Linked DNA regions of Rhodopseudomonas palustris. The protein of the gene in region 2 interacts with the protein of the main gene of each other region in a pairwise test. Links are inferred from orthologs where the notes say so. Each region holds a gene or a part of one and is shown on either strand. Other genes may lie near its edges.

The links.
Region 1: the proteins of grpE (region 2) and FLL57_RS08905 interact in binary tests that used the Escherichia coli proteins (3 or more experiments, as listed by UniProt). The link is inferred for Rhodopseudomonas palustris from one-to-one orthologs.

What each region holds. Positions count from the first base shown.
Region 1 is NZ_CP041387.1:1,953,517-1,969,763, reverse strand. The notes cover bases 7,612-10,538. They hold FLL57_RS08905 (Nramp family divalent metal transporter), read right to left. Parts: upstream 9,799-10,538; coding sequence 8,425-9,798; downstream 7,612-8,424. Other genes in these bases: FLL57_RS08895 (sodium:proton antiporter), read right to left, coding at 10,315-10,538; FLL57_RS08910 (AraC family transcriptional regulator), read left to right, coding at 7,612-8,367. Also shown: FLL57_RS08950 (AMP-binding protein), read right to left, coding at 1-842; FLL57_RS08945 (DUF6163 family protein), read right to left, coding at 913-1,377; hemB (porphobilinogen synthase), read left to right, coding at 1,563-2,615; FLL57_RS08935 (RDD family protein), read left to right, coding at 2,780-3,310; FLL57_RS08930 (arginyltransferase), read left to right, coding at 3,379-4,155; FLL57_RS08925 (efflux RND transporter periplasmic adaptor subunit), read right to left, coding at 4,247-5,143; FLL57_RS08920 (DUF1656 domain-containing protein), read right to left, coding at 5,140-5,355; FLL57_RS08915 (FUSC family protein), read right to left, coding at 5,345-7,465; more of FLL57_RS08910, read left to right, coding at 7,543-7,611; more of FLL57_RS08895, read right to left, coding at 10,539-11,742; parC (DNA topoisomerase IV subunit A), read right to left, coding at 11,831-14,092; FLL57_RS08885 (winged helix-turn-helix transcriptional regulator), read right to left, coding at 14,102-14,614; FLL57_RS08880 (SDR family oxidoreductase), read left to right, coding at 14,698-15,573; FLL57_RS08875 (TetR/AcrR family transcriptional regulator), read right to left, coding at 15,606-16,154. UniProt on the Escherichia coli protein: H(+)-stimulated, divalent metal cation uptake system. Involved in manganese and iron uptake. Can also transport cadmium, cobalt, zinc and to a lesser extent nickel and copper. Involved in response to reactive oxygen.
Region 2 is NZ_CP041387.1:4,609,661-4,623,447, reverse strand. What follows is about bases 62-3,012. They hold grpE (nucleotide exchange factor GrpE), read right to left. Parts: upstream 1,874-3,012; coding sequence 1,250-1,873; downstream 62-1,249. Other genes in these bases: hrcA (heat-inducible transcriptional repressor HrcA), read right to left, coding at 1,964-3,012; FLL57_RS21350 (hypothetical protein), read left to right, coding at 202-1,143. In the rest of the region: more of hrcA, read right to left, coding at 3,013-3,052; rph (ribonuclease PH), read left to right, coding at 3,207-3,920; rdgB (RdgB/HAM1 family non-canonical purine NTP pyrophosphatase), read left to right, coding at 3,972-4,604; radical SAM family heme chaperone HemW, read left to right, coding at 4,594-5,751; FLL57_RS21320 (penicillin-binding protein activator), read right to left, coding at 5,820-7,019; rsmI (16S rRNA (cytidine(1402)-2'-O)-methyltransferase), read left to right, coding at 7,241-8,191; FLL57_RS21310 (YraN family protein), read left to right, coding at 8,184-8,576; gshB (glutathione synthase), read left to right, coding at 8,646-9,587; FLL57_RS21300 (LuxR family transcriptional regulator), read left to right, coding at 9,825-10,556; rpaI (4-coumaroyl-homoserine lactone synthase), read left to right, coding at 10,642-11,298; FLL57_RS21290 (hypothetical protein), read left to right, coding at 11,295-11,528; FLL57_RS21285 (YifB family Mg chelatase-like AAA ATPase), read left to right, coding at 11,625-13,163; FLL57_RS21280 (ATP-binding protein), read left to right, coding at 13,299-13,787. UniProt on the Escherichia coli protein: Participates actively in the response to hyperosmotic and heat shock by preventing the aggregation of stress-denatured proteins, in association with DnaK and GrpE. It is the nucleotide exchange factor for DnaK and may function as a thermosensor.

The DNA.
Region 1 (16,247 bases), 2.7 Mb from region 2 along the record:
TCGAGCGACGACAGATCGTGACGCGCCCTCACCTGCGGCGCGTCGATCAGCGCGTAGATCAGCGTCGGCACCAGAAACACCGCGGTGATCTTGTCCTCGGCGATGACGCGGCAATAGGATTCGACCTCGAAGCCCTGCACCAGCCGGGTGAAGCCGCCGCGCATCATCACCGGATACACGGTGACGCCGGCGGCGTGGCTGATCGGGGTGGCGGCGAGATAGCGGATCTCGGCCGGCCAGTCCCAATCCGAATACAGGATCACCGCCATCGTGGTCAGCGCGCGATGCGGGATCATCACGCCCTTGGAGCGGCCGGTGGTGCCGCCGGTGTAGGCCAGCCAGGCGATGTCGGAGGTCGCACTGTCGTCGACCAGCGGCGCAGGCTGAACCGCCGCGAAACCATCGAGCAGATCGCGGGCGCCGTTGACGGCGCCGAACGACAACAGATGCTTGAGGCCCGGCACGCGAGCGCGGATCGCCTCGCCGCGCGCGGCGAACTTGCCGCCTTCGACGATCAGCGCGTCGATCTCGGCGTCGTCGATGATGAAGGCGTGGTCGTCTTCGGCCGCCATCGGATGCAGCGGCGTGTAGCGCATCCCCATCACGGTCGCGGCGCAGATCGCAGCCCAGGATTCGGCGCGATTCGAGGACAGAATCGACAGCGCACTGCCTTTGGCGAGGCCGCAGTCGCGAAACAGCGTGATGAAGCGGCCGATCGCCTCGCCGAGTTCGCGGTAGCTCCAGCGAATGCTGCCGTCGGCGATCGCCGGACGGTCGCCGTGGCGCGCGATCGCATTGACGATCAGGCCACCGCCGGTGCCGCCGGAATGAAGCTGGTCCATGGTTTTCCCCCTTGTGATGGTTGTTGTTGTCGCGCCCGCCTGCGTGCTGCGGCGGCGCTAGCGGACCGCGCTATGGCGGCCGTTCGCGGGCCGCCATCCAGGCAAGCGCCAGATAGGCGGCGAGCAGCACTGCTTCCCCGAGCACGACCAGCAGACTGCCGCCGTAGATCGCCGGGAACATCAATTCGATCACCGCCATCGACACCACGGTGGTGAGCCACACCACGGCGCCCCAGGGGGTCGCCAGCCACAGCCCGACGGCGGCGACCAGCTCGATCACGGCGAAATAGACCGTGGCGGTCTGCCAGGCCATGGTCTGGACCTCGAAGGCGTCGTCCTCGCCGCCGACGAAGCCGGTGATCTGCGCCCAGTGGTAAAGTCCCTTGACGACCGACAGCACCGCCATCACCCGCAGGAACAGCACCAGCCGCCGCGTCCAGTCGTTGTCGTGGTTGTCGGGCCGCTCCGGCGAAATCGCCGCGACCGAGATCGCCTGGTCGCGCGGCAGCGGTTCGCGGGGTTGGATGTCGGACATCAAGGCTCGGCTGTTGCTCGGCGGATCGGGTTCGACGGAGTCTTGGCCCGCCGGGGCAGCAAAATCAATCGGCTGTGATGGCGGTGGAACCTTCTGATTGCGCCAAATCAACAGCGCCGTGACGCGGCAGTGCCAAAATGCTACTTTCCATGAACACAGCAGAGCCTGCAGGGAGAGTTGGCACCATGGCGATCAAATTCGGCCGTCCCATCGAGATTCGCGACCCCTCGACCCGGCCCGCCGCTCCGCCGCTCGATCTCACCATCCGTCCGCGCCGCAACCGCAAGACCGAGTGGGCCCGCCGCCTGGTGCGTGAGAACGTCCTGACCACCGACGACCTGATCTGGCCGATGTTCGTGATCGACGGAAGCAACCAGCGGGTTCAGGTCGCCTCGATGCCGGGGGTCGAACGGCTCAGCGTCGATCAGATCGTCCGCGACGCCGAACGCGCCGCCAAGCTCGATATCCCGTGCATCGCGCTGTTCCCGTTCACCGAGCCGTCGCTGCGCGACGAGCACGGCACCGAAGCGTCCAATCCGGAAAACCTGATCTGCAAGACCGTCCGCGCGATCAAGAAGGAATTTCCTCAGATCGGCGTGCTGTGCGACGTCGCGCTCGACCCCTACACCAGCCACGGTCATGACGGCCTGATCGAGGACGGCCGCATCCTCAACGACGAGACCGTCGCGGTGCTGGTGCAGCAATCGCTGGTGCAGGCCGAGGCGGGCTGCGACGTGATCGCGCCGTCGGACATGATGGACGGCCGCATCGGCGCGATCCGCGAGGCGCTCGATGTCGCCGGCTATCTCGACGTCCAGATCATGGCTTATGCGGCCAAGTATGCGTCCGCCTTCTACGGCCCGTTCCGCGACGCGATCGGGTCGGCCAAGGCGCTGACCGGCGACAAGCGCACCTATCAGATGGACCCGGCCAACACCGACGAAGCGATCCGCGAGGTCGAACTCGATCTCGCCGAAGGCGCCGACATGGTGATGGTCAAGCCGGGCATGCCGTATCTCGACATCGTCCGCCGCGTGAAGGAAACCTTCGGCGTGCCGACCTTCGCCTATCAGGTGTCGGGCGAGTACGCGATGATCGCCGCGGCCGCCAACAACGGCTGGCTGGACGGCGACCGGGCGATGATGGAGAGCCTGCTCGCCTTCAAGCGCGCCGGCGCCAACGGCGTGCTCACCTACTTCGCCCCGGCGGCCGCCGAGAAGTTGAGGCAGTTGGGCTGAGTCCCGGCCCCCTCCGCCGCGCAGCTTCCCTCGCCGATTCGCCGGCCTCCGGCGGATCGATGGATGGTTTGTAATGTCGCGGCAGCCTTGCAACGCGTCGTTGCCGTCGCCATGTCGAACCGGGCGACCGCTCCTGTCCGGGCGGCCCAACGCGGAGCAGGCTGATGGCTGACTATGGTGGGAGTGGCGGCTGGCGCGGCGGCGAGGTGCGGCCCGCGGCGTTCGACCCCTGGCTCAATCCGGAACTGTTTCAGGGCGTGCTGACCAAGCGGGTGTTCGCCTTCCTGATCGACCTGGTGGTGCTCGCCGTGCCGGTCATCGTGGTGACGGTGTTCATCGCGATGTTCGGCCTGGTCACGCTCGGGATCGGCTGGACCCTGTTCTGGCTGGTGTCGCCGCTGTCGGTGATCTGGGCGCTGGTGTATTACGGCGCCTCGCTCGGCGGCCCGCATTCGGCGACGATCGGGATGCGGACAATGGGGCTGGAACTGACCACCTGGACCGGCGAACCCGGCTACTTCGTGCTCGGCGCGGCACACGCCTTCCTGTTCTGGCTGTCGCTGTCGATGCTGACCCCTCTGATCCTACTGATCGGGCTGTTCAACAGCCGGCGCCGGCTGTTGCACGATATCCTGCTCGGGACCGTGATTATCAACAGCACCGTACCCGCCTCGCAGCCGGCGCGCTCCTACTAAGGGCGAAAGCGATTGACCGGCGGCGGACGCAAGGCGATGCTGGGCGCGTTGGAGGCCGACGACCCGACGTGACCCAGCACTCGCGCGATACCCCGCAATTCTATCTGACCGCCCCCTCGCCGTGCCCGTATCTGCCGGGCCGGCACGAGCGCAAGGTGTTCACCCATCTGGTGGGCAACAAGGCCGGCGAGCTCAACGACCTGCTGACCCATGGTGGCTTCCGGCGCAGCCAGTCGATCGCCTACCGCCCGGCCTGCGATCATTGCCGCGCCTGCGTGTCGGTCCGGGTGATCGCCAACGAGTTCAAGCCATCGCGCAACCAGCGCAAGCTGCTGGCCCGCAACGCCGACATTGTCGGCGAGCAGCGCAACCCGGTGCCGACCTCCGAGCAATATTCGGTGTTCCGCGCCTATCTCGACCAGCGCCATCGCCACGGCGGAATGGCCGACATGACGGTGCTCGACTATGCGATGATGGTCGAGGACAGCCACGTCCAGACCCGGATGATCGAGTACCGCAAGCGCACCCCCGACACCGGCGTCACCGGCCGCGGCGGCGACCTGATCGCCGCAGCGCTGACCGATGTGCTCGGAGACGGGCTGTCGATGGTGTATTCGTTCTACGAGCCGACCGAGCAGAACCGATCGCTCGGCACCTTCATGATCCTCGATCATATCGCCCGCGCGCGGCGGCTCGGCCTGCCCTACGTCTATCTCGGCTACTGGATCGAAGGCTCCAGGAAGATGGACTACAAAGGCCGCTACCTGCCCCAGCAGCGGCTGGCGCCGAGCGGCTGGCTGCGCATCGACGCTTCCGGCGAGATGCAACCCGAGCCGCAGGATTAGCTCGGCCCTTCCGACACAGGCGTCCAGTCTCGCCGGTCGTCCCGCTACACCACGGCGAGACAATGGGACAACGAAAGCGTGCGCGTGCAGTTCATGGTCGCTGCCCCGTGTTCGGCTCGACATCAGCGGGAGCGATCTCGATGGTGGCCGTCATCCCAGCCGCCAGTTCTATGCCGGACGGTACTTGATCGATATGGATACGCACCGGGATGCGCTGGGCGAGACGCACCCAGGAAAACGTCGCCGCGACATTGGGCAGGCCGAAGCGCCCCGGCGCTTCACTGCTGTTCTCGATGCCGCGACCGATACTTTCGACATGGCCCGCCACTGGCTGGTCAAAGCCCATCAGCTTGACCCGCGCCGGGGCCCCGACACGGATCTGCTGAATTTTCGTCTCTTCGAAATAGCCGGTGATCCAGAAACTGGCGGCATCGAGGATCGCGACATTCGTCGCCCCAGCGGTCGCGTAGTCGCCGGGCCGAAGCTTCAGATTCGTCACATACCCATCGACAGGTGAACGAACGACGGAACGAGCAAGATCGAGCTTGGCCAAATCGAATGTCGCCACCGCGGCCTGATAGGCGGCGCTGGCTATTGCCGCAGCGCCGCCCGATTGCTGGACGGCTTCCTGTGAGACAACATCCTTGAGCTGCCGTTTCCGCTGCGCCGTGGCTTGACGAACGATCATATCCTGGCGCTTCGCTTCGACGTCAGCCTCGGCCAGCGCCAGTGCCAAACGAAGCCGTTCGGGGTCGATCTCGTAAAGTACATCACCGCGTTTGACGTACTGATTGTCGACCACTGCCACCGAGCGGATCGCACCTGAAACCTCAGGCGCGATCTGGACGACATTCACGCTCACTCGACCGTCGCGCGTCCAGGGTGTTCGCTGGTAGTGGCCCCAGGCCTGCAGGCCGACAACACCCGAAAGAGCGACTAAGCCGACGGTCAGGGCATAGCGGCTGAGCACGGACAGAAACGATTTCACGAGATTGATCCGATCAAGGGAAGATACAGCATGAGAAGACCGTAGATCATGAGGAAGGTGGCGATTTCGACGAGTGGCCGATACTCGAACAGCCGGGAGATCCCGGTGGCGTTGCAGAAACGCATGATTGCCACGGTGGCGAACAGCGCGACGAGCGCGAGGACCACCAGGCCGGGAATGAAGACACCCCCCATATTCAAATCAACGATCATGAGCCGGATCGTCCTCCTGCACCATTCCACCGAAACCGAGCGCAAAACGGAGGTCGATCAGCAGATCGATTATCCGCAGGCGACTCTTGAGTGAACTGGCCGCCATCATTGCCATCAACGTCGCGATGCGCTGATCGAGGTCTGCAAGTTCGGCAGGCGTCGTCGGTCGCCTCACGCTGAAACACGTGGCAATCGCGGACAGAAGACCGCCGATTGCGACGCCGGCCTCGCCCTGGACCTGCGGGACCAGCTTGCGAAGCCGGCCGGCGACGTGACCGATGCGAAGAAGGCACAGCGTATCGTCAAGGACGTTTGCAGGGGCTCTGCCGGCCGCTCGCAGCCTCGGCAGCAGCAGCGCCGTTCGGTCGATCATCAGGCTTGTCCAGCGCGCTTCGTTCGGCGCGCCGCCCAGAGCGCGGCGACCGACATCCTGCCGACTGTGGAGAAGCAGCCGGTTGATCGCGACGTCCAGCGGTACAGTCTGGAAGATGGACATGCTGACCGCCCCGAAACCAACTGCTGCGAACAGTGCGATCACGGTGTCGAGAAAAGTGGCGAAGTCACCGGTGTAGTTGCTGCCGAGGCCCGACAGGATCGGAATTGTGAGAGTGATTCCCAGCGCCATGAACGTCGTCGGCGCTCGCGCCTGGAGCGAGCCAGCAAACAGAAATGCTGGCGCAAGGACCGCGACCAGAACTGCGAAGTTCGTGACTTGGGGCAAGATGGCGAAGCTGTAGACGAGGCTTATCAGAACTCCCCAGATCGAGCCCACGATGTATTTGACGACGAATGGCACAGGCGCGTCGAAATTGCCGAACAAGGTGCAGCATACGCCGAGAATTGAGACTGCGGTGCCGCCCTCCGGCCAGGCCGACCATATCCAGAAGGCACAGCCGCTGAGGATAGCGACGACGGCACCGAGCGCTGCACGAGCCGCCATCCATGGATCACGGTGATAGACGTACCCCTTTGCAGGCGCCGGCCCGTAAAGCCACTCCGCCTGTGGTGAGTTCGAGCCGGTGATCATGTTCTGATCGAGCTGGTCGCAGTCGTGAATCAGGCCGATCATTTCAGCCAGATGACCTGCAAGGTTGGCGCCCACCCGGTCGGCGGGCGTCGCTGCATCTGTGCCCAGATGAGCCTGGAGCGACCGCGCGCGCGCGATCAGCCGAGCCGCCCTCTCCCCATCGCCCGTCCCAGCGGCAGCGATCCAGGCCCCGACATCATCGATCAATGCGGTCAGCCCATCAGCCGTATCGCCGTGCCCAATGCGGAGAAAACGGACCCGGTCTTCGATTTCAGTCGTGAGTGGAAGAAGCCGAGCGAGCCTGGCGTGAATGAGTTGCAACGTCTCGCGCCGCGGCGTCACCGATCCGGGATCATACGGCAGATGCGTCGCAAGCCCCCGGAGCATCAGGAGATCGGCAGCAAGTTGATGGCGATCGTTGCGGTTCGCTTTCGCCGTTCCCGTCAGCGCGAGGCCCGCAATCCCGCGGGCGTCCAGAAGCGTCGCCGACAGCTTGCCGGTGAACTGGCCACTCATCGGCTTCGGCAGGACGTAACGGTGGATCAGAACCGCGCAGATAATTCCGATGGAGATTTCCTGGACGCGCAGCGATGCCGTTTCGAACACTGCACCAGGATCAAGCACGCTCGGAAAGCCGATCAGGCTTGTCGTGTAGCCAGCCAGTACGAAAGCGTAGGCTCGCGGCGTCCGATCCAGCAGCGAGAGAAACAGACACCGACCGATCCAGCCCGCGAGGATGACGCAGCATACGATCGGGTCGTTGACGAAATTCGGAACGATAGCGATCGTCGCAATCGCACCCACCAAGGTGCCGACGAAGCGATACACGCCACGACTGAACGACGCTCCCGCGGATGTCTGAGAGACGATGTAGACAGTAACGATCGCCCAGAACGGCTTGGGCAAATCGAGTTGCAGCGAAATGTAATAGGCCAGCATCGCCGCGGCGAAACTCTTGGCCGAAAAGAGGACCGCATCCGCATCCTCCTTGATGGCCGCCGTGCGAGCGAAGTCCGCTGCCACCTGCAGTATTGCTGTGCAGGGCTCGATCAAGCGAGGAGATACCGTCGGCATTATCTTCATGCCGCCAGTTGTGTCCGATTTGCAGAAGCGAATAAATTCGGTATTACGACATAAAATCCCTGAAAACGGCCATCCTGATGCCCGCGCCGCAATCTGCCGTTTCCGTTTTCGATCCCGACCTGACGCATCTGCCTGCGGTCTGCCACAAGCTCGATTTCTCCGACCATGCGGCGGAAGTGCCTTTGCATGTCCATCGCAAGGGGCAGTTAATCTTGGCCCTGCACGGCGCCGTCACTTGCACGGCCGGCGACGAGATCTGGATCGTGCCTCCGAATTGCGGGGTGTGGATTCCTGGCGGAGTGCCTCACAGCGCGCGCGCGACCGCAAATGCGCGGCTCAACTATCTGTTCGTGGAACCGGAAGCGGCGAAACTGCCCGAATCCAGTTGCACGCTGTCGATCTCTCCGTTGATCCGGGAAATGGTCGAGCGTCTGGCAGAGGAGCGTGCGGACTATCACACAGACAGCCACGCAGCCCGAATGGCGCGCGTTCTGCTGGACGAACTCGCGGAGATGCCGCGCGAGCGGTTCAACCTGCCGATTTCCAGCCATCCGAAGATCCGGGCCATCGCCGACGCTCTGACAGCGGAGCCATCCGACCGCAGGACCTTGAGCGATTGGGCGAAGCAGATCGCGATGAGTGAAAGGTCGCTGGCGCGGCTGCTGATCCGCGAGACAGGACTGACGTTCGGACGCTGGCGACAGCAGCTCCACCTCGTCGTCGCCCTTCGGGAACTCGCGAGCGGCGAAGCGGTGCAGAACGTTGCGGCCGGACTTGGCTACGAGTCGGTCAACGCCTTCATCACCATGTTCAAGAAGGCGCTTGGAAGCACTCCCGCTCAATACTTCGCGCAACGTCACGCCCCCACGAAAGCGGGATCGAATGAGCAGAACCGTGTTTGACCAAACGCCGGTTCTACTCGGCCAGCACAGCCGCGGCTCTGGGATTTCGTCTGCGGACTACCCGCCGGTCGCGTAGTCGAACACCAGCTTGATATTCAGCGCGATGATGATCGCGGCGATCAGTGCGGCGGCAATCGACAGCCAGCGCGGCGCGACGAACTCGCCCATCTTGGCTCGGCTGGCGGTGAACATCACCAGCGGCACCACCGCGAACGGCAGTTGCAGGCTGAGTACCACCTGACTGAGGATCAGGAGCTGCCCGGTGCCCTTTTCGCCGGCGATGATGGTGACCACTACCGCCGGCACAATCGCGATCAGCCGCGTCACCATCCGGCGCAGCCACGGCTTGATCCGGAATTGGATGAAGCCTTCCATCACGATCTGGCCGGCCAGCGTGGCGGTGACGGTCGAATTCAGGCCGCAGGCGAGCAGCGCGATGCCGAACAGCGTCGGCGCCAGCGTCGAGCCGAGCAGCGGCGCCAGGAAGGCATGGGCTTGGTCGAGTTCGGCGACATCGGTCTGGCCGGCGTGGTGAAAGGTCGCCGCTGCCAGGATCAGGATCGAGGCGTTGATGGTCAGCGCGAAGGTCAGCGCGATCGTCGAGTCGATCGTGGCGAGCTTGATCGCCTCGTGCTTCTCGGCCGGGCTGTGGCCGAAACCGCGGGTCTGTACCAGGCCGGAGTGCAGATAGAGGTTGTGCGGCATCACCGTAGCGCCGAGGATGCCGAGCGCCAGATACAGCATACCGGGCTCGGTCAGCACCCGCGTGGTTGGCGCGAAGCCGCGGATTACCGCTCCCCAATCCGGATCGGCCATCGCGATCTGGATCGCGAAGCAGGCCGCGATCACGCCGAGCAGCGCCACCACGAAGGCTTCGATCCAGCGGAAGCCGAACGCCTGCAGCGCCAGCACCAGGAACACGTCGGCAGCGGTGATCAGCACGCCGAGTTCGAGCGGGATACCGAACAGCAGATTGAGTCCGATCGCAGTTCCGATCACCTCGGCGAGGTCGGTCGCGGTGATGGCGATCTCCGCCGACAGCCACAGCGGCCACGACACCCAGCGCGGATAGGCGTCGCGACAGGCCTGCGCGAGATCCCTGCCCGCACCGACGCCGAGCCGCGTGCACAATGACTGCAGCAACACCGCCATGATGTTGGAGACCAGCGCCACGGTCAGCAGCGCGTAGCCGTATTTGGAACCGCCGGCGAGCGAAGTCGCCCAGTTGCCGGGGTCCATGTAGCCGACTGCGACCAGGTAGCCGGGGCCGAGGAATGCAATCAGCTTGCGCCAGAACGGGCCTTTGGCCCGAGTCGGGATCGTCCCGAACATTCCGGCGAGCGATGGCTCGCCCGGCGAAAGACGCCACCCTTTGGTTCGTTTCGGTGCCGGCGCGGGTTCTGATGTCATCTGCGACGTTTTTGCATCCATCGCATCACAATGCAGGCCGCCACGCGTTCTCGCAAATCATTCACAGTTGCATGTAGCTGACCAAGCACTGATATCGGTCGAATCTGCTTCCAAAACCGCCTTCACGACGCGAGTCGCAGAGCCTTCTTCATATCTGCCACAAAAGACGCCACTGGTCATTGATCGAGCTTCGGCCGGGGGCTTGGCCGGCGGCGATTGGCATCACATTTTCCGGCTTCCGATTCGACCGGAAATGGAGCACAAGGCCGCCATGTCGAGCCAAGTACCAGAGCGAATGTCATTCGGCGGGTTTCTGCGTTGGGCCACGACCCCGCCGCAAGCCTACGCCATGTATTTCGTATGCGTGGTGCTGGTCGGCGGCGTGTCGTTCTACATCGGCACCCTGAAGCCCAGGCACACACCGGGGTTGCCGCCCGCTCCCGCCGCCGTTGCGCCGCCCGGCAACTGACGCGGTTTCGCGCCGATCGGGCGGCAGGCTTGCGCGAAGACAACGCGTCAGGCCCTGCCGCCGCAGTTTCAATGGAGCTGCAGCTTCGGAACGATCGGCAGCACCGTCAGCAACAGGAACAGCGGGATCAGTACGGCGCCAACCCGCAACGCATAGCCAAAGAACCCCGGCATTCTGATCCCGCGTTCGGTGGCGATGGCATACACCATGAAATTCGGTGCATTGCCGACATAGGTCAGCGCGCCCATGAAAACCGCCCCCATCGAGATCGCCGCCAGCGTTCCGGCGAGCGGCCCCATCAACTCGGCCGGCTGACCGCCCGCCAGTTCGAAGAACACCAGATAGGTCGGTGCGTTGTCGAGCACCGCCGACAACAGACCGGTGAACCAGAAATACGGCACCTCGCGCGGCGTGCCGTCGCTTCCCGACACCGCGTCGAGCACCGGCGCAAACAGGCCGGCCTTGCCGGCCTGCAGCATCGCAAGGACCGGGATGATCGCGACGAAGATCCCGGCAAACAGCTTGGCGACTTCGCGGATCGGCTCCCAGGTGAAGCCGTTGGCGGAGCGATGTTCGTCCGCGGTCCACCACAGCGACAGCAGCGCCAGCACGATCAGGCCGCCGTCACGGACCAGGTTCTCGAGTGCGACCCGCGTGCCGTAGACGTTGAACGCGATCCCCGACCGCCACTGCGAGCAGGCCAGAATCGTGCCTATGATGCCGGCGATCAGAACGAAATTGATGCTGCCGCGAAAACCAACCGGCTGTTCGGCGGTTTCGGCTGGCGGATCGTGCCGGGCGTACCACAGGTCGAGCAGATAGAAGATCGTCAGCAGGATGCCGGCGACAATCAGCGTCTGCTGCCAAAGATGCTGCACCGGCCAGAAGAAATCGATTCCGCGCAGGAAGCCGACGAACAGCGGCGGATCGCCGAGCGGCGACAGCGCGCCACCGATATTAGCGACCAGGATGATGAAGAACACCATGACGTGGACGTTGTGCCGCCGCCCGGCATTGGCGCGGATCAGCGGCCGAACCAGGATCATCGCCGCGCCGGTGGTGCCGATCAGGCTGGCGCATGCGGTGCCGACCGCCAGCAGGCCAGTGTTGAGCAGCGGCGTCGCCCGGATCGTCCCGGTGACCAGAATGCCGCCAGACACCGTGAACAGCGCGAACAACAGCACGATGAAGCTGAGATACTCGGCAAGGAGCGCGTGCACCAGCGACGCCAGCGCGCTCTGCCAGCCGTATACGATCGCGATCGGCGCCAGCGCGAGCATGGCCCATCCAGCAGCGATCTTGCCGTAATGCGCGTGCCAGATTTTCGGGGCCAGCAGCGGGCCGAGTGCGATCGACAGCAGGATGCCGGCAAACGGGACACCCCATACCCCGCCGAGCGCGGCACCGTCGAGCTCCGCCGCCTGCGCCGGGCAAGGCGACAGCAACAGCAACAGCGGCAGCAGGAGACCACATCGGCCGGGGCGGCGTTCGAACATCGCGATCAGTGAGTGCAAATCGGGAGCGAGGCGAAGATCAGAATGCGGCCCCGCGTGCGACTGGCGCGCGGGGCAGTTCGACGCGACATCACCCGATGCCACGTCCGAATTTGTTGGACTTCGGGAAGCCCTTCGGCGGCAGCCGGCCGGCATCGGCGCGATTGCCGCGCCATTCGGCAAGCTCCTTCATGGTCGCACTGAACTCGCGGCCGGCAGAATCGCGCCAACCGAGGCCCTGCTTCGACGAGAAGGTGGCGACGTCGGACAGCCCGCCGTCCTTGTATTTCTGCAGCCGCACGCCGCGGCCGCGGGTCATCTCGGGCACCTGATCCAGCGGGAAGATCACCATCTTGCGGTTGTCGCCGATCACCGCGACGCTGTCGTCGCCCTCGCTGACCACGGTGAGCGCCCGCGCTTCGTTGGGAATATCGACGTTGAGGATCTGCTTGCCCTTGCGGGTCGAGCCGACGCACTCGTCCTCGTTCACGACGAAGCCCTGCCCGTCATGGCTGGCGATCAGGAATTTGCGGCCGCCGGTGTGGACGAACACGGTGACGATCGCCGCATCCTGCTCCATGTCGATGAACATCCGGATCGGCTCGCCGTGACCGCGGCCCCCGGGCAGTTTGGCGACGTCGAGCGCGTAGAACCGGCCGTTGGTGGCGAGCAGCAGCAGCTTCGAGGTGGTCTCGGCGAAGAACGACTGGCCGAGTTTGTCGTCCTGCTTGAAGTTCAGCCCCGACAGATCCTCGACATGGCCCTTCAGCGTGCGCACCCAGCCCTTGTCTGAGATCACCACGGTGACCGGCTCGCGCTCGACGAAGGCTTCCTCGATCGCCGCGAGATCGTGCTCCGGCGCGTCGGCAAATTGGGTGCGGCGCTTGCCGAGCGGCGTCTTCGGCCCGAACATCTCGCGGACTTTGCGGACCTGCTCGCCGACCTTGGCCCACTGTTCGGTCTCGGACTTCAGGACCGCGTTGATGCCCTTCAGCTCCGCGCGGAGGTTCTTGTCCTCGGTGCGGATCTCCATTTCCTCGAGCTTGCGCAAGGAGCGCAGCCGCATGTTGAGGATGGCTTCGGCCTGGATCTCGGTCAGGTTGAAGGTCTTCATCAACACCGGCTTGGGTTCGTCCTCGGTGCGGATGATCCTGATCACCTCGTCGATGTTCAGGTACGCGATCAGATAGCCGCCGAGCACTTCGAGCCGGTGCTCGATCTGCGTCTTGCGATGGTTGGAGCGGCGCAGCAGCACGTCGCGCAGATGATCAAGCCACTCACGCAAGGCTTCGGCGAGGCCGAGCACCTTCGGAATCCGGCCGCCCACCAGCACATTGAGATTCAGTGGAATCCGGCTCTCCAGCTCGGTCAGCCGGAACAGCGATTCCATCATCAGCGCCGGATCGACGCTGCGCGACTTCGGCTCGATGACGATGCGGACGTCCTCGGCCGACTCGTCGCGGATGTCGCCGACCAGCGGCAGCTTCTTCTCGTTGAGCAGCTCGGCGATCTTCTCGATCAGCCGCGACTTCTGCACCAGCCACGGGATCTGCGTGACCACCACGCTCCAGGTGCCGCGCGCGCCCTCTTCCTGCTCCCACTTGGCGCGGGTGCGGAACGCTCCGCGGCCGGTGGTGTAGGCTTCGGCGATGCTTTCCTTAGAGTCGATGATGATGCCGCCGGTCGGGAAGTCCGGTCCCTTGACGAAGCGCAGCAGCGCCCTCGACTTGGCGTCGGGTTTCTCGATCAGATGCAACGCGGCGTCGCACAGTTCCGCGGCGTTGTGCGGCGGGATCGCGGTGGCCATGCCGACGGCGATGCCCTGGGCACCGTTGGCGAGCAGGTTCGGGAAGCCGCCCGGCAGCACCACCGGCTCCTTGGCCTGACCGTCGTAGTTCGGCCGAAACGCGACGCCGTCCTCGTCGATGCCGTCGAGCAGCAGGCGCGCGACATCGGTCATCCGCGCTTCGGTGTAGCGGTAGGCCGCCGGGTTATCGCCGTCGATGTTGCCGAAATTGCCCTGGCCGTCGACCAGCGGATAGCGCGACGAGAAGTCCTGCGCGAGCCGCACCAAGGCGTCGTAGATCGACTGGTCGCCGTGCGGATGGAACGAACCCATCACGTCGCCGACAATCTTGGCGGACTTCTTGAACGGCGTACCGGGGTCGAGCCGCAGCAACCGCATCCCGTACAGAATGCGGCGATGCACCGGCTTCAGCCCGTCTCGGGCGTCCGGCAGCGCCCGGTGCATGATGGTCGACAGCGCGTAGGCGAGATAGCGCTCTTCCAGCGCCTCGCGAAGCTGGACCTCGTGAATCTCGGCCGGCTCAGGCGGAATCAATCGTTTTCCCATGGCGTGGGGTTATCCCCTGACCGGGGACGGAGCAAGCGCCTGCGGGCTTTCCGGCCTTGCGGTTTCACCGGGAATCGCGGCGGCACCCGCGCCGGCGACCGCATCGAACCTGGCCCGGGCGCGTTCGATCTCGGGAAAGTGCTGTTCGGCCCAACCGACCAGAGCGGTGAGCGGACCGAGCACCGACTCGCCGGTCGCCGACAGCCGGTATTCGACGCTGGGCGGCTTGGTCGGAAACACCTGACGGGAGACCAGCCCGTCGCGCTCGAGATCGCGCAGCGTCTGGGTCAGCATCCGCCTCGAAATATCTGGAACATCCCGTAGCAGCGCGTTGAATCGCATCGGCTTTTCGGCCAGCGCGATCAACAATAGAGTGCTCCATTTGCTGCCCAGATGGTCGAGCACGTTGCGCACCGGGCAGCGCGCGGCATCGAACCCTTGCTCGCGCCAGGCGGCGTAGCGGTCGGTCAGCGTCGCGCGATGCGTCGCGACGGGCAGGTTCTCTCCAGGTGACCTTGGCACGGAAAACTGCCTCCTTACGGGCCAGGCGGATGGTCTCCATTATAGACCTACTCTCAAATCACGACCACCCAGGAGTTTCTCCGATGCCCGCCTCGCGTTTTCTCATCACCGGTGCCAGCGGCCAGCTCGGCCGCCTCGTCGTTGACGGCCTGCTGAAGTCGGTGCCGCCCGCCCAGATCGGCGTCCTGGTCCGCACCGACAAGGCTGCGGCCGAGTTCGCCACGCGCGGCCTGCACGTCCACCGGGGCGATTACAGCCGCCCCGAGACGCTGACGGCGGCGTTCGCCGACGTCGACCGGGCGCTGTTGATCTCCTCCAGCGAGGTGGGCCAGCGCAGCGCGCAGCACCGCAACGCGATCGAAGCCGCCCGCGCCGCCGGGGTGTCGCTGCTCGCCTATACCAGCCTGCTCCACGCCGACCGCTCGCCGCTCGGCCTCGCCGAGGAGCACCGGCAGACCGAGGCGGCGCTGCTGGAGCTCGGCGTGCCGCATGTCGTGCTGCGCAACGGCTGGTACAGCGAGAACTATGCCGCCTCGATCCCGGCAGCGCTGGCGCACGGCGCCCTGCTCGGCAGCGCCGGCGACGGCCGGATCGCCTCGGCGACGCGCGCCGATTACGCCGAGGCCGCCGTCAGCGTGCTGACTGCCGGGCAGCCGCAGGCTGGCCGGATCTATGAGCTAGCCGGCGACACCGCCTATACGCTCGCAGAATTCGCCGCCGAGCTGTCCCGGCAATCCGGCAAAGCGGTCGCCTATCGCAACCTGCCGCAGGCCGAGTACCAGGCGGCCCTCGTCGCTGCCGGCCTGCCCGAACCGTTCGCCGCGCTGCTGGCCGACTCCGACGCCGGCGCAGCCAAGGGCGCGTTGTTCGACGACAGCCGCACGCTGAGCAGCCTGATCGGACGCCCGACCACGCCGCTCGCCGCGACGATCGCCGCCGCGCTGAGCGTGCTGCGCTGACCAAGCGCGCGGGGGCGATCGCCCGACTTGCTTCAGCGCTTGCCGGTCAAACCTCGAACCAGTTCGGACAAGGCGGCTCGCATCTCAGGCTTGAACTTCCGGCGCGGAGTTGCAAGCTGCCCGAGCACAGTTCCGACCAGCACGGAGACGAAAATTTCGGCGTGAAGCCGCGGCGTGCGCGATCCCGCCGCGGCGAGCGCCAGCTCAGCGCTGCGCTGCCAGGTCTGCTGCCACTCGGCGACGATCGGACGGTAGCGGTCGTCCCGCGCCGCGGCCAGGAACGCCTCATAACAGGCGATGTGAATTTCCGCCTCGGCATCGAGTTCTTTAGCGTACCAGCCGACCAGAGCGTCGATCCAGGACTCGAGATCGAGCGCATCGCTTTGCAGCTTCAGCGCCAGCGCGCGCAGCCGCGCGACCTCGCGCATCAAGGCGAAATTCAGCGCGGCGTCGACCAGTAGATCGCGCGTACCGAAACGATGGGTGATCGCACCCAGCGACATCCCGACCTCGGCCGCCACAGCGCGATGGGTGACGGCTTTGAGCCCGCTGCGCCCAATCAGGCGCAGCGTCGCCTCCATCACTTCGCGTTCGCGCTCGCTGGTGTTCGGCCCCATCATATCCATCGGTTGACAGCCGCCCGCTTCTCAACAATCATCCAACAGAACAAATGT
Region 2 (13,787 bases):
CAAGGACCGTTGCGGCGTTTCGATCACGAAATCATGGGCTTTACGAATCGTTACGAAACACCGCGTTAGCGCGCTGCAGTGCAGCTTGCGGGGTCGGCGCCGGCAGCGCATCATCGAGGTTGCCGACCGACCGATTTGCCGCGCCCCGGCGGTCGATGCCCCACCAAACAACGGCCTCAATGCGGCCTCAGGACACTCGCCATGAGACAGATAGCGCGCCTGTTTGCGATTGCCCTGCTGTCGGTCGCCGCGACCCATGCGGTGGCTGCCGACACGGTCTACCCACGCGGCATCCGGGTCGGCATCGTGCCGATGCCAGGGCTGACCCAATCCAATGCCTTCCTGGGCTTTGAATCCGACGACCACGGCGTCAAGGTGCTGGTCTCGGAGCTGCCGGGCCCGGCCTTCGAAAAGGTCGATGCCGCGTTCAAAGCGGCGCCCGAGGGCTCGCTCGGCAACGTCAAGCCGGAGAAGATCGAGACTCCCGCCGGCAGCGGCTATTTCACCGCCGAGGACGCCGTGATCGGCCCCGACAAGGTCCGTCGCTACTCGATGATCGTGCCGGGCAGCAAGCTGTTTTCCGGGTACGTCGCGGTGCAGGTCGCCGCTGTCAAATCCGAGACGTATTCGGACGAGGCGGTCAAGAAGATGCTGGCATCGGTCTCGGTCCGCCAGCAGGTGCCGGCCGACGAGCAGATCGCCCAGATGCCGTTCAAGGTCCGCGAGCTCGGAGATTTCAAGACGGTGCGGACGCTGGCGCCCGGCGTCGCGCTGCTGCTGACCGACGGCAACGAGGAGGCGGTCGAGACCGGACCGTTCATGGTGCTGGGGTTGATCGGCTCGGTGCCTGAAAAGACCGACGACCGCGCCCGCTTCGCCCAGCAGGCCGCCGAAGCGATTCCCGGACTACGCGACGGCAAGATCACCATGTCGGAGCCGATGCGGATCGACGGCGCCCAGGGATTCGAGACCCGGATCACCGGCGTCAGCGGCAAGGACAATACGCCGGTGACCGTGGTGCAATGGCTGCGCTTCGGCAGCGCCAATGTGGCGATGCGGGTGATCGGTTCGTCACCGAAGGAGCAGTGGGCGGAGGCCTTTCCGCGCTTCCGCAAAGTGCGCGACGGACTGCAGCCGCGCTGATCGGCACCGAACGACGTACGCAACCGCGCGCCGTTTGTTCTCTCAGACCATTTGTTGAGCCTGGCGAGCGGTGCGGCTCCGGCACGGGCCGAAGCCGCGAATCGAATCAGCCGGCGTTGCCGGCCTCGGTGCCGCCGTCGCTTGGCGCAGCCTTGGCGCCGCCCTTGGCCACTCCGACCAGCGCCGGGCGCAGCACCCGTTCGCCGATCGTGAAGCCGGCCTGTACCACCTGCACAACGGTGCCGGCCGGCACCGACGGATCCGGCACTTCGTACATCGCCTGCTGGAAATTCGGATCGAACTTCTGGCCCTTAGGGTCGAACTTCTTGACGCCGTTTTTTTCCAGCGCGTTGAGCAGCGAGCGCTCGGTCAGCTCGACACCCTCGATCAGGGCCTTGAGGCCGGGCTCGGCGTTGGCGCGGGCGTCGGCCGGCACCGCATCGAGCGCGCGCTGCAGATTGTCGGCGATATCGAGCACGTCGCGCGCGAACGACGTTACCCCGTAGGTACGGGCGTCTGCGACCTCCTTCTGGGTCCGCCTGCGCAGGTTCTCCATCTCGGCCAGCGTGCGTAGCATCTTGTCGCGCGCATCCGCAGCCTCGCGCACCAGGGCCTCGTTCGATCCTTCTTCCGGGTCGTCCGGCATGATGTACGGCTTGGAAACGACCGGATCGGCGGCGGCCTGCGCCGTGTCCTGGTTGTTGTCCTTCTGTCCATCAGTCTCGGTCATCACGCTACCTTCTTGAAAAATCTCTGGATCGTTACGGGAGAGCTGGCCGGGATATCGTGGTTTGCGGCGCGAAAATCAAGTTTCGGAAAATCAGCCGCCCAGCATCCGGCTGACGATCCGCGCGGTGTAATCGACCATCGGGATCACCCGCGCATAGTTCAGCCGGGTCGGCCCGATCACGCCGAGCACGCCGACGATGTGGCCGGCCCCGTCGCTGTAAGGCGCGATGATGGTGGACGAGCCCGACAGCGAGAACAGCTTGTTCTCCGAGCCGATGAAGATCCGGACGCCGTCGGCGCTTTCGGCGCGGCCGAGCAGATCGATCACCCCGCGCTTGGTCTCGAGATCGTCGAACAATAGCCGCACCCGCTCCAGATCGTCGAGCGCATGCAGGTCTTCGAGCAGATTGGCGTGGCCGCGCACGATCAATTGCCGGTCGTCGCCGTCGCCGCCCGACCAGCTCGCGACGCCGGCCGCGATGACCTTCTGGGTGAGCTGATCCAGTTCAGCCTTGTTCTGGACCATCAGCGATTCGAGCTCGAGCCGCGCCTCCGCCAACGTCCGGCCCCGGATCCTCGCGTTAAGATAATTGGCGGCCTCCACCAGCGCCGACGACGGCACACCCGGCGGCAGCGTCAGCACACGATTTTCGACCTGACCGTCTTCGGCCACCAGAATCACCAGCGCCCGCTCCGGCTCCAGCCGAACGAATTCGATGTGCTTGAGCCGGACATTGGCCTTTGCGGTCAGCACCACCGCGGCGGCCCGCGTCAGGCCGGACAGCCGTGTCAACGCCTCGCCGAGCGCGGCTTCGACCGTGTGGGCCCGCCCCACTGACGAAAGCTGCGCCTGGATCGACTGCCGCTCCGGCTCGGTCAGGTCGCCGACCTGCATCAGGGCGTCGACGAAGAATCGCAGACCGAGTTCGGTCGGCAACCGGCCGGCCGAGGTATGCGGGGCGTAGATCAGGCCGAGCTGTTCGAGATCGGCCATCACGTTGCGCACCGAAGCCGGCGACAGCGGGACGGAAATCAGACGGGAAATGTTGCGGGAGCCGACCGGCTCACCGGTCGCGAGATAGCTTTCGACGATCTGACGAAATATCTCCCGCGAGCGCTCGTTGAGCTGGGCAAGGCCGGCATTGGGCGCGATCAGGCCGATCGGGTCGTGCTGAACCAAATTCTCCTCCGTGATCCGCTTAATCTGTCGTCGCTTCCGTCGAGTTACAAGCGGTCAGCGCCGGGTTGCCGGCCGCAACCCTTGCCGCTGCGGCTGCGGCCCCCTAAAAGCACCGCAACGTTGATTTTTCCCCCCGCAATAGATGGAGGTCCCCATGCGGCCGAGCCGCCGTGCGCCCGACGAATTGCGCGCCGTGTCGCTGGAACGCGGCGTGGTCAAATACGCCGAGGGCTCCTGCCTGGTGAAGTTCGGCGACACCCATGTGCTGGTGACCGCCACCCTGGAAGAACGGCTGCCGCCGTGGCTGAAGGGCCAGGGCCGCGGCTGGGTGACGGCCGAATACGGCATGCTGCCGCGTGCCACGCTGGAACGCACCCGGCGCGAGGCTTCGGCCGGCAAGCAGAATGGCCGCACCGTGGAGATTCAGCGCCTGATCGGCCGCTCGCTGCGCACCATCGTCGATCTTGAGGCGCTCGGAGAGCGCCAGATTACGGTCGATTGCGACGTGCTGCAGGCCGATGGCGGCACCCGCACCGCCTCGATCACCGGCGCCTGGGTCGCGCTCGCCGACTGCCTGAACTGGATGAAGGCTCGCAACATGATCAAGACCCAGGTGCTCCGCGACAATGTCGCGGCGATCTCCTGCGGCATCTACAACGGCACCCCGGTGCTGGATCTCGACTATGCCGAGGACTCCGAGGCCGAGACCGACGCCAATTTCGTGATGACCGGCGACGGCCGCCTGGTCGAGGTGCAGGGCACCGCAGAGCGCACGCCGTTCTCGCAGGACGAGTTCCTCAAGCTGATGGCGCTCGCCCAGAAGGGCGTCGCCAGGCTGGTGGATCTGCAGAAAATGGCGGTGGGGTGAGTCATTCCTGCAACCTCTTCGCAGCGCGCGCTGAGCTAGGCTGACACCGCTATGCATCGTCGAATCACCGGTAAGCTCATGATCGCCACCCATAATCCCGGCAAGCTGGCCGAGATGCGCGAGCTCTTGGCTCCTTACGGCATCGAAGCGATCTCCGCCGGCGAGCTCGGCCTCGCCGAGCCGGACGAGACCGGCGACAGCTTCCAGGCCAATGCCCGGATCAAGGCCGAAGCCGCCGCCAGGGCCGCGCAACTGCCGGCGTTTGCCGACGATTCCGGACTGGCAGTCGATGCGCTCGGCGGTGCCCCGGGAATATATTCCGCACGCTGGGCCGGCGAGACTAAGGATTTCGGCGCTGCCATGGCGCAGATCGAACGGCTGCTGCAGGAACGCGGCGCCACCGCGCCGGAGCGGCGCACCGCGCATTTCGTGTCGGCGCTGTGTGTGGCCTGGCCTGATGGGCACGTCGAGGAGGTCGAGGCGCACGCCGGCGGTACTTTAGTGTGGCCACCGCGTGGGACAGCCGGGTTCGGCTACGATCCGATTTTCCTGCCCGACGGGCACGACCGAACCTTCGGCGAGATGACCAGCGTCGAGAAGCACGGCCTGCCGCCGCTCGGCCTCGGCCTGTCGCATCGCGCCAAGGCGTTCGTCAAACTGGCGGAGATCTGCCTTGCGGGCTAGCCCCGATCCAGCTTTCGGCGTTTACGTGCACTGGCCGTTCTGCCTGTCGAAGTGCCCGTATTGCGACTTCAACAGCCATGTCCGCCACGCCGCGATCGACGAGGAGCGGTTCGCCCGCGGCTTCGCGCGCGAGATCGCCACCACCGCGGAGCGGATCGGTCCGCGCCAGGTCAGCTCGATCTTCCTGGGCGGCGGCACGCCATCCCTGATGCAGCCTTCGACCGTGGCGGCGATCCTCGACGCCATCGCCCGGCACTGGCACGTCGAACCGGATGCAGAAGTCTCGCTCGAGGCCAATCCGACCAGCGTCGAGGCGACGCGTTTTCGCGGCTATCGGGCGGCCGGCGTCAACCGGGTCTCGCTCGGCGTGCAGGCGCTCGACGACGCCTCGCTGAAGGCGCTCGGACGGCTGCATTCGGCCGAAGAAGCCATCAATGCGGTGGCGATCGCCAAGTCGGCGTTCGACCGCTACTCGTTCGATCTGATCTACGCACGCCCCGGCCAGACCGCGGCGATGTGGGAAGCCGAACTGCGCTATGCGATCGGCGAGGCCGCCGAGCATCTGTCGCTGTATCAGCTCACCATCGAGCCCGACACGCCGTTCTATTCCCTGCACAAGGCCGGCAAACTGCCGACGCCGGACGAGGCCGAAGCACGGGCGTTGTACGACGTCACTCAATCAGTGTGCGCGGAACTCGGCCTGCCGGCCTACGAGATTTCCAACCACGCCCGCCCGGGCGCAGAGTGCCGGCATAATCTGATCTACTGGCGCGGCCAGGAATATGCCGGGATCGGCCCCGGCGCCCACGGCCGGCTCGATATCGGCGCGGTGCGCTACGCCACCGCGACCGAGAAACGCCCCGAGAGCTGGCTGATGCGGGTGGAAGCCACCGGCCACGGGCTGATCGCCGACGAACGCCTCACCAGCGAAGAGCGCGCCGACGAATTTCTGCTGATGGGGCTGCGGCTCGCCGAGGGCATCGATCCGCGGCGCTATCAGGCGCTGTCGGGACGGCCGCTCGATCCATCGCGGATCGCGCTGCTGCGCGAAGAGGGCGCGATCGCGGTCGATGCCGACGGCCGGTTGCGCGTGACGCAAGAGGGCTTCCCGGTGCTCGACGCCGTGGTGGCCGATCTGGCGGCGTAGTCCGCACCCCAGGTGTGGTTCCCGGGGCGCACCGGCGAGGTGCGAACCCGGAACGAGATGAGACCGCGCTACGCTCCAAAACTCTTCGGCGAGCCGGCGACGGCCTGCGCGCCGCCGGTAGCGACCTTCATGACCGCCAAGCCGCGCTCGTTGGTACCGTCGGCCCTGAACCGGAACAGCCCATCGATGCCGGCGAAGCCGGACGGGTTCGTCAGCGTTTCGCTCGAGAACCGCTGCGGACCCTGGGTCCGTGACAGCGCCGCCACCAGCGCCACGCCGTCATAGGCGAGCGTCGCGGTGCGGACCGGATCCTGGCCGTAGCGGGTGCGATACCGGCCCGAAAACGCTCGGAAGCCGGACGGGTCGGGCGCCGCGAACAGGCCGCCCTGCAGCGCCGGGGTCGAGAACACCCGCGGATTGTCCCACAGCCCGGTGCCGAGAAGCTGCACGCGCTTCAAATCGGCCCCGGAGGCGGTCAGCGTCTCAGCGATGCCGGCCAGCGCGTCGCCGTCGTCGGCGAGCAGCAGTGCATCGGCATTGCCGAGCGAGGCGGCGATCGAGCGCGCCGGGCCACTGCGATCGGCGCCGTACTTCTCGAACGCGACGATCCTCCCGCCCTTCTGGTTGGCGATCTGCTTGAAGGCGGCCTCGACCACCGACCCGTAGGCATTGTCCGGCAGCAGCGCCGCGTAGGAACGCTTGCCGATGCTGCCGGCGTAACCGACGATCCGGTTGACGTCGGATTCCGGCAGGAAGCTCAGCAGATAGACGCCGCGGCCGGCAACGCTGGAATCGGTCGAGAACGCGATCACCGTGACGCCACGGGCCCGTGCCGCCTGCGCGGCCGCCGGAACCGATTGCGCGAACAACGGCCCGAGAATGATTTCGGCGCCTTCGTCGAGGGCCTGCTGGGTCGCCGACTGGGCGCCGAGCGGATTGCCGCCGTCGTCCTTGATCAGCAACTGAACGTCGGGATTGTGGAATTCAGCCAGCGCCATCTCGGCGGCATTCTTCATCGACTGGGCGGCGACACCGGCATTGCCGGGTGCCGACAGCGGCAGCACCAGCCCGACCTTGACCCGGCCGTTGCCGACCGCAGTCGGCTGCTGAGCGGGCCCGGTCGCCGGCTGCGACTGGCCGAACCGGTCGCTCAGGGTCTGCTGGACGCCGGAGCAGGCGCTCAGCAGCGGGGCCCCGAGGATCAGGCCCAGTGCGGCGCGGCGTGTGGTTCGCAACGGTTTCGTGTGTGGATCGTGCAAGCTTCCCATGCCATCTCTTGCGGCGGTCCGGCGCAGCGCCGGATCCCGTGTCGTCTTCCGAACGATCGGCCCGCGGGGGCTTTCGCCGGAGATTTCATCACAATGTCGGCCAATGATTAACCGGGCCAATAGGTCTATGCTGGTTAGCGGCGCCGGACAAATCACTGTGCCGTCGTTTTCGATCATCCCGCCTCGTTCATGCCCTCCAGGATGACCATCAAGCCGGTCCGATGCGCGTCAAACCACAGATCTCCGTCCCGTCGTCCGACCCATCGGAGCCCGACGCGCGAACCTTCCTGATCGCCGGGCAGCGTCTGGTCGCACCGCGCGCGACGCCCGGTCTGCATCTGGTGGCGACGCCGATCGGCCATCTCGGCGATATCACCTTGCGTGCGCTGGAAACACTGGCCGGCGCCGATCTGATCGCCTGCGAAGATACACGAATCACGCATCGCCTGCTCGAACGATATGGCATCTCGGCGCGGCTGAAACCGTATCACGAGCACAATGCCGCGCAGGCGCGGCCGAAGCTCCTCGAAATCCTAGGCCAGGGCGGTTCTGTCGCACTGGTGTCCGACGCCGGCACGCCGCTGATTTCCGATCCCGGCTACAAGCTGGTGCGCGACGTGTACGCTGCCGGACACCAAGTAATCAGTTTGCCGGGCCCCTCCGCCGTCATGGTGGCGTTGACGCTCGCCGGGCTGCCGACGGATCGGTTCTTCTTCGGCGGCTTCCTGCCGCCCAAACAGGGCGCTCGCCGCGCCCGCCTCGCCGAGCTTGCGGCGATCGACGCGACCCTGGTGCTGTTCGAAGCCGGCAGCCGGATTCAGAACGCGGTGCGCGACCTCGCCGATCTGCTCGGCGAGGCGCGCGAAGCGGCGATCTGCCGCGAACTCACCAAGCTGCACCAGGAGGTGCGCCGCGCGCCGCTGGCCGAACTCGCAGCGCTAGCCGACGAGATGGAGACCCGTGGCGAGTTCGTGGTGGTGATCGCGCCGCCCGATCCGGCCGCGCAGGTGATGAGCGACGACGCGCTCGATCGCTGGCTGGAGGAGGCATTGACTCGGCACAGCGTCAAGGATGCGGTGGCGCAGGGCGTCGAACTTTCGGGCCGGCCGCGGCGCGACATCTACGCGCGCGCGCTCGCCCTGGCACGACGCCGCGAGACCGACGATGGCTAAGATCGAGCCCTCGCGCCGGTCGGTCCTGGCGCGACTCGCCGCGTTCCGGACCGGGTTGTCGGCCGAAGCCAGCGCGGCCGATTATCTCGAACGGCAGGGCTACCGCATCCTGGCGCGTCGCTTCAAGGTCCGCTGCGGCGAGATCGACCTCGTCGCCCAGCGCGGCGCGCTGGTGGCGTTCGTCGAGGTCAAAGCGCGCCGCAATGTCGACGATGCCGCCTATGCGGTGACACCGCGGCAGCAGGCCCGCATCGTCGCGGCCGCCGAAGCGTGGCTGAGCCGCCATCCCGAACACGCGATGAGCGAGCTGCGCTTCGACGCCATTCTGATCTCGCCCGACACCGCGCCACGGCATCTGCCCGGCGCCTTCGACGCCACGCCGTGAGCCCGGCTGCTTGACCGGATCGCCGCGCCGCCGCATCGTCACCGCCCTGCCAACTCCGGAACACCCGACATGACATTGAAGGTCGCCGTCCAGATGGACCCCATCGCGCGGATCAACATCCGTGGCGATTCGACGTTCGCGCTGTTGCTCGAAGCACAGGCCCGCGGCCATTCGATCTCGTACTTCACGCCCGATAAATTGTCGCTGCGCGGCAACGAGGTGATCGCATCGGTGCAGAGCCTGAAGGTGCGCGATCAGGAGGGCGATCACTTCACGCTGGGCGAGCCTGCGCGCGTCGACATGCGCAGCTTCGACGTGGTGCTGCTGCGTCAGGATCCGCCGTTCGACCTTGCGTACATCACCTCGACGCATCTGCTCGAGCGCATCCACCCGCACACGCTGGTGGTCAACGACCCGGCCAGCGTCAGGAATGCGCCGGAGAAGCTGTTCGTGATGGACTTCACCGAACTGATGCCGCCGACGCTGATCAGCCGCGACAAGGACGAGATCAACGCGTTCCGGGCCGAGCACGGTGCGGTGGTGATGAAGCCGCTGCACGGCCACGGGGGCGCTGCGGTGTTTCGGGTGCTGCCGCAGGACATCAATTTCGGCTCGCTGTACGACATGTTCGCGGTCACCTTCCGTGAACCCTGGGTGATCCAGCGCTTCCTCCCGGAGGTGAAGCACGGCGACAAGCGCATCATTCTGGTCGATGGCGAGTTCGCCGGCGCCGTCAACCGCGTTCCGGCCGCCGACGATCTTCGCTCCAATATGGTCCGCGGCGGCGCCGCGGCGGCCACCGACCTGTCGCCGCGCGAGCAACAGATCTGTGCGGCACTTGGTCCGAAACTGCGCGAGCGTGGGCTGTTGTTCGTAGGTATCGATGTAATCGACGGCTACCTGACAGAGATCAACGTCACCTCGCCGACCGGAATCCGTGCAGTCGCCCGGCTCGGCGGCCCGGACATCGCAGCCAGGATCTGGGACGTCATCGCGGCGAAAAGGGCCTGACGGACCGGCGGGGGTGCGCGGCCTGGTTCGGCCCGGGCGCGCCGAACGTCCCTCTTGCCAGTCGGCCGCACTGGCCGCACAACTAAGCGGCGCGTCCACTATCCGAACAGCCGACGACTGCCGAGGCATCCGGCGCGTGGTGGATACCGCCGCGGTAAGCTATGGTGTGGTCGCTCGGTCGACGGCAGGCGAACCGGCCTCGCGCCCGGCAGTTATCGGATCGGAGGTTGCGGCAGCATGATCGTCGGCGAGGATCAGCTTTGGGGACGGCGCGCGCTCGAATTCGTCGATGCCGTCGAACGGCTGGATGCGCCGGCGCTGGTCAGCCAATTCGAGTCGCTGATCGCGAGCTGCGGCTTCACCGCCTACATCATAGCCGGACTGCCGTCGCGAAATGCCGGACTGCCGGAATTGACGCTGGCCAATGGCTGGCCGCGCGACTGGTTCGACCTCTACGTCAGCGAGAATTTCAGCGCGGTCGACCCGGTGCCGCGCCATGTCGCCAGCACGGTGCATCCGTTCGTCTGGTCGGAGGCGCCATACGACCGCGACCGCGATCCGGCCGCGCATCGGGTGATGACCCGCGCGGCCGAATTCGGCCTGGTCGAGGGCTATTGCATTCCGCTTCACTACGACGACGGCAGCGCCGCGATCAGCATGGCCGGCAAGGATCCTGATCTCAGCCCCGCGGCCCGGGGCGCGATGCAGCTCGTCAGCATCTACGCCCACAGCCGCCTGCGCACGCTCGGCCGGCCGAAGCCCGGCCGCCGCAACAAGCTCACCGCACGGGAATGCGAGATCCTGCAATGGGCCGCCCAGGGCAAGACCGCCTGGGAGATCTCGATGATCCTGTGCATCGCCGAGCGCACCGTGAAATTTCATCTGATCGAGGCGGCTCGCAAACTCGACGCGGCCAACCGCACCGCTGCGGTGGCCAAGGCGCTGACGCTTGGATTGATCCGGCTGTGACCTGTCCGATCGGACAGTAGTTCGGTTCCCGTTCGCACCTGCACAGTTCTCTCCCGCAGACCCCACTGCAGGAGGGAAAATCAGCATGCAGGTTCATGTCATCCGTCGGGAGAACCGGGCGCTCTACGCCGGTCTGCTCGACAATTATTTCCGGATTCGGCACCAGATCTACGTCGTCGAACGCGGCTGGAAAGAGCTGGCGCGGCCCGACGGCCGCGAGATCGATCAGTTCGACACCGAAGATGCGGTGTATCTGCTCGGCGTCGACAACGACGAGATCGTCGCCGGCATGCGAATGGTGCCGACCACCTCGCCCACGCTGCTCAGCGACGTATTTCCTCAACTGGCCCTCGCCGGCTCGGTTCACCGGTCGGACGCCTACGAGCTGTCGCGGATCTTCGTGGTGCCGCGCAAGCGCGGCGAACATGGCGGACCGCGCGCCGAGGCGGTGATCCAGGCGGCCGCGATGGAATACGGACTGTCGATCGGGCTGTCGGCGTTCACCATCGTGCTGGAAACCTGGTGGCTCCCCCGGCTGGTGGATCAGGGCTGGAAGGCCAAGCCACTCGGTCTGCCTCAGGACATCAACGGCTTCTCGACCACCGCGGTGATCGTCGACATCGATGACGAAGCCTGGGTCGGAATCTGCAGCCGCCGGTCGGTGCCCGGCCCAACGCTGGAATGGCGCGGTCTCGAGGCCGTGCGTCGCCAATCGCTTCCGGAATTTCAGGTGATCCGATGAACGCTTCGTCCAAGCCCCGCGCAGCGCGGCCGGTGGTTCTCAATGCGGCCAATGCGCCGATCAAACAGCAGGCGGTCAGCATCGACACGCTGGCGCTGACGATCAACCGCGCGATCGAGCAGGCCGAAGACCTCGGCATCCCTTCGGCCGTCCAGCTCCTGATGATGGCGCGGCTCGAGGTCGATCTGACCGAGATCGCGCTGGAAAGCCGGCACAAGACCAGCGCCTGACCCCGGACCGGCGGGCGATCCCTCGCCGGTTTGTTCTCTTAATGTTCTTGCGCGGGTTCTGCGCCCGCGCTAGCGTTTCGGACCGGGAGAGGCGTCATGGTCCAGCACGTGTCCACCGTGGCTTTTGAGGGCATCGAGGCGCGCAGCGTCGATGTTCAGGTCCAGGTGTCGCCCGGGCTGCCGGCCTTTGCGGTGGTCGGACTCGCCGACAAAGCGGTGTCGGAAGCGCGCGAGCGGGTGCGGTCGGCGTTGATCGCATCCGGGCTGGCGCTGCCGGCACGGCGAATTACCGTCAATCTGGCTCCTGCCGACCTCCCCAAGGAAGGCAGCCACTACGATCTACCGATCGCGCTCGGGCTGATGGCCGCGATCGGCGCCATTCCGGCCGACGCGCTCGAAGGCTTCACCGTGCTGGGCGAGCTCGGGCTCGACGGCTCGATCGCAGCGGTCGCCGGCGTGCTGCCGGCGGCGATCGCCGCCAACGGACGCGAGCACGGCCTGATCTGTCCGGCCGCCTGCGGCTCCGAAGCAGCCTGGGCCAGCCCCGATATCGAGATCATCGCGGCCGGCTCCCTGATCCAGATCGCCAATCACTTCAAAGGCTCGCAACTGCTCGGCCGGCCGCAGCCGCGGGTCCGGGAGGCGGAGCCGTCGAGGATCGACCTGCGCGACATCAAGGGCCAGGAGAGCGCCAAGCGGGCGCTCGAAATCGCCGCCGCGGGCGGACATCATTTGTTGATGATCGGCGCCCCGGGAGCCGGCAAGTCGATGCTGGCGTCGCGGCTGCCGTCGATCCTGCCGCCGCTGTCGCCGGCCGAACTGCTCGAAGTGTCGATGATCGCTTCCGTCGCGGGCGAAATCCGCGACGGCGCACTGACGTCGCGGCGGCCGTTCCGCGCGCCGCATCATTCCGCCAGCATGGCGGCGTTGACCGGCGGCGGCATCAAGGCGCGGCCGGGCGAGATCTCGCTGGCGCATCAGGGCGTGCTGTTTCTCGACGAGCTGCCCGAGTTCGATCCGCGGGTGCTGGATTCGCTGCGGGCGCCGCTGGAAACCGGCGAGGTCGCGGTATCGCGCGCCAATCACCGCATCACCTATCCGGCCCGGGTGATGCTGGTGGCGGCCATGAACCCCTGCCGCTGCGGCCAGGCGTTCGAGCCTGGGTTCGCCTGCAAGCGCGGCAGGATCGAGCGCTGTACGTCCGATTATCAGTCGCGCATCTCAGGCCCGTTGATGGACCGGATCGATCTGCGGATCGAGGTGCCGGCGGTGAGCGCCGCCGACCTGATCCTGCCGCCACCGACCGAAGGCTCCGCCGAAGTCGCCGCCCGCGTCGCTGCAGCGCGCGAGGTGCAGCGCGCCCGCTACGCCTCGATCGGCCTGCCACAGGTCCGTACCAATGCGGAAGCGCCGGCCGCGGTTCTGGAAACCACCGCGCAGCCGGATTCCGCCGGCCTCAAACTGCTGCACGAGGCCGCCGAAACCATGCGGCTGTCGGCGCGCGGTTATCACCGGGTGCTGCGGGTCGCCCGAACGCTCGCCGATCTCGACGGCTGCGACCGGATCGGGCGAGTCCATCTGGCCGAAGCGCTGTCGTATCGCGCGCTGGCCGACGACCTGCGCCGCGCGGCGTGAAAATCGATCGCGGGAGTTAACGCAACATCAACCCTTTTTGCAGCGCGGCTGCCCACCCGGACAGCCTTCAACCTGATTGCAGCACCCAAGGCGCCAGGATCGGCGTTGCCTAGGGCGGCAAATGCAGGAGCTACGATGGCAGGGAAGCTGCGGATCAGGTCGAGGCTGCGCCTGATGGCGCGCCGGCATCCGCGCATCGTGCTGGCGGGCCGGGCCGCCATGGCGTTTTCCGCCGGGTTCGGCGGCGCCTATGGATTGTTGCTCAGCAGCACGCCGGAGATCTCAGGATACGATCCGCACACGTTTGCGATCGGCGCCAGCTTCCTGTTCGCGCTGGCCTGTCTGGCACTCGCGATCCAGACGATGCGGCTGCGCCGGATGCGGAACCGCCTGCGAATGCTCACCGGCTCACATGGCGCATTGCCGGATCGGCCGATCAAGGACGGCAACCGGTCCGGCTCGAATGCGGCAGGCGACGACGATCCGGCAACCGGCGATCCAGCGAGCCGCGCCCGATCGCGGCTGCTGGCGATGGCGTCGCACGAAATCCGCACGCCCCTGAACGGCATCATCGGCATGAGCCGGTTGTTGCTCGACACCTCGCTGACCGCCGAGCAGACGACC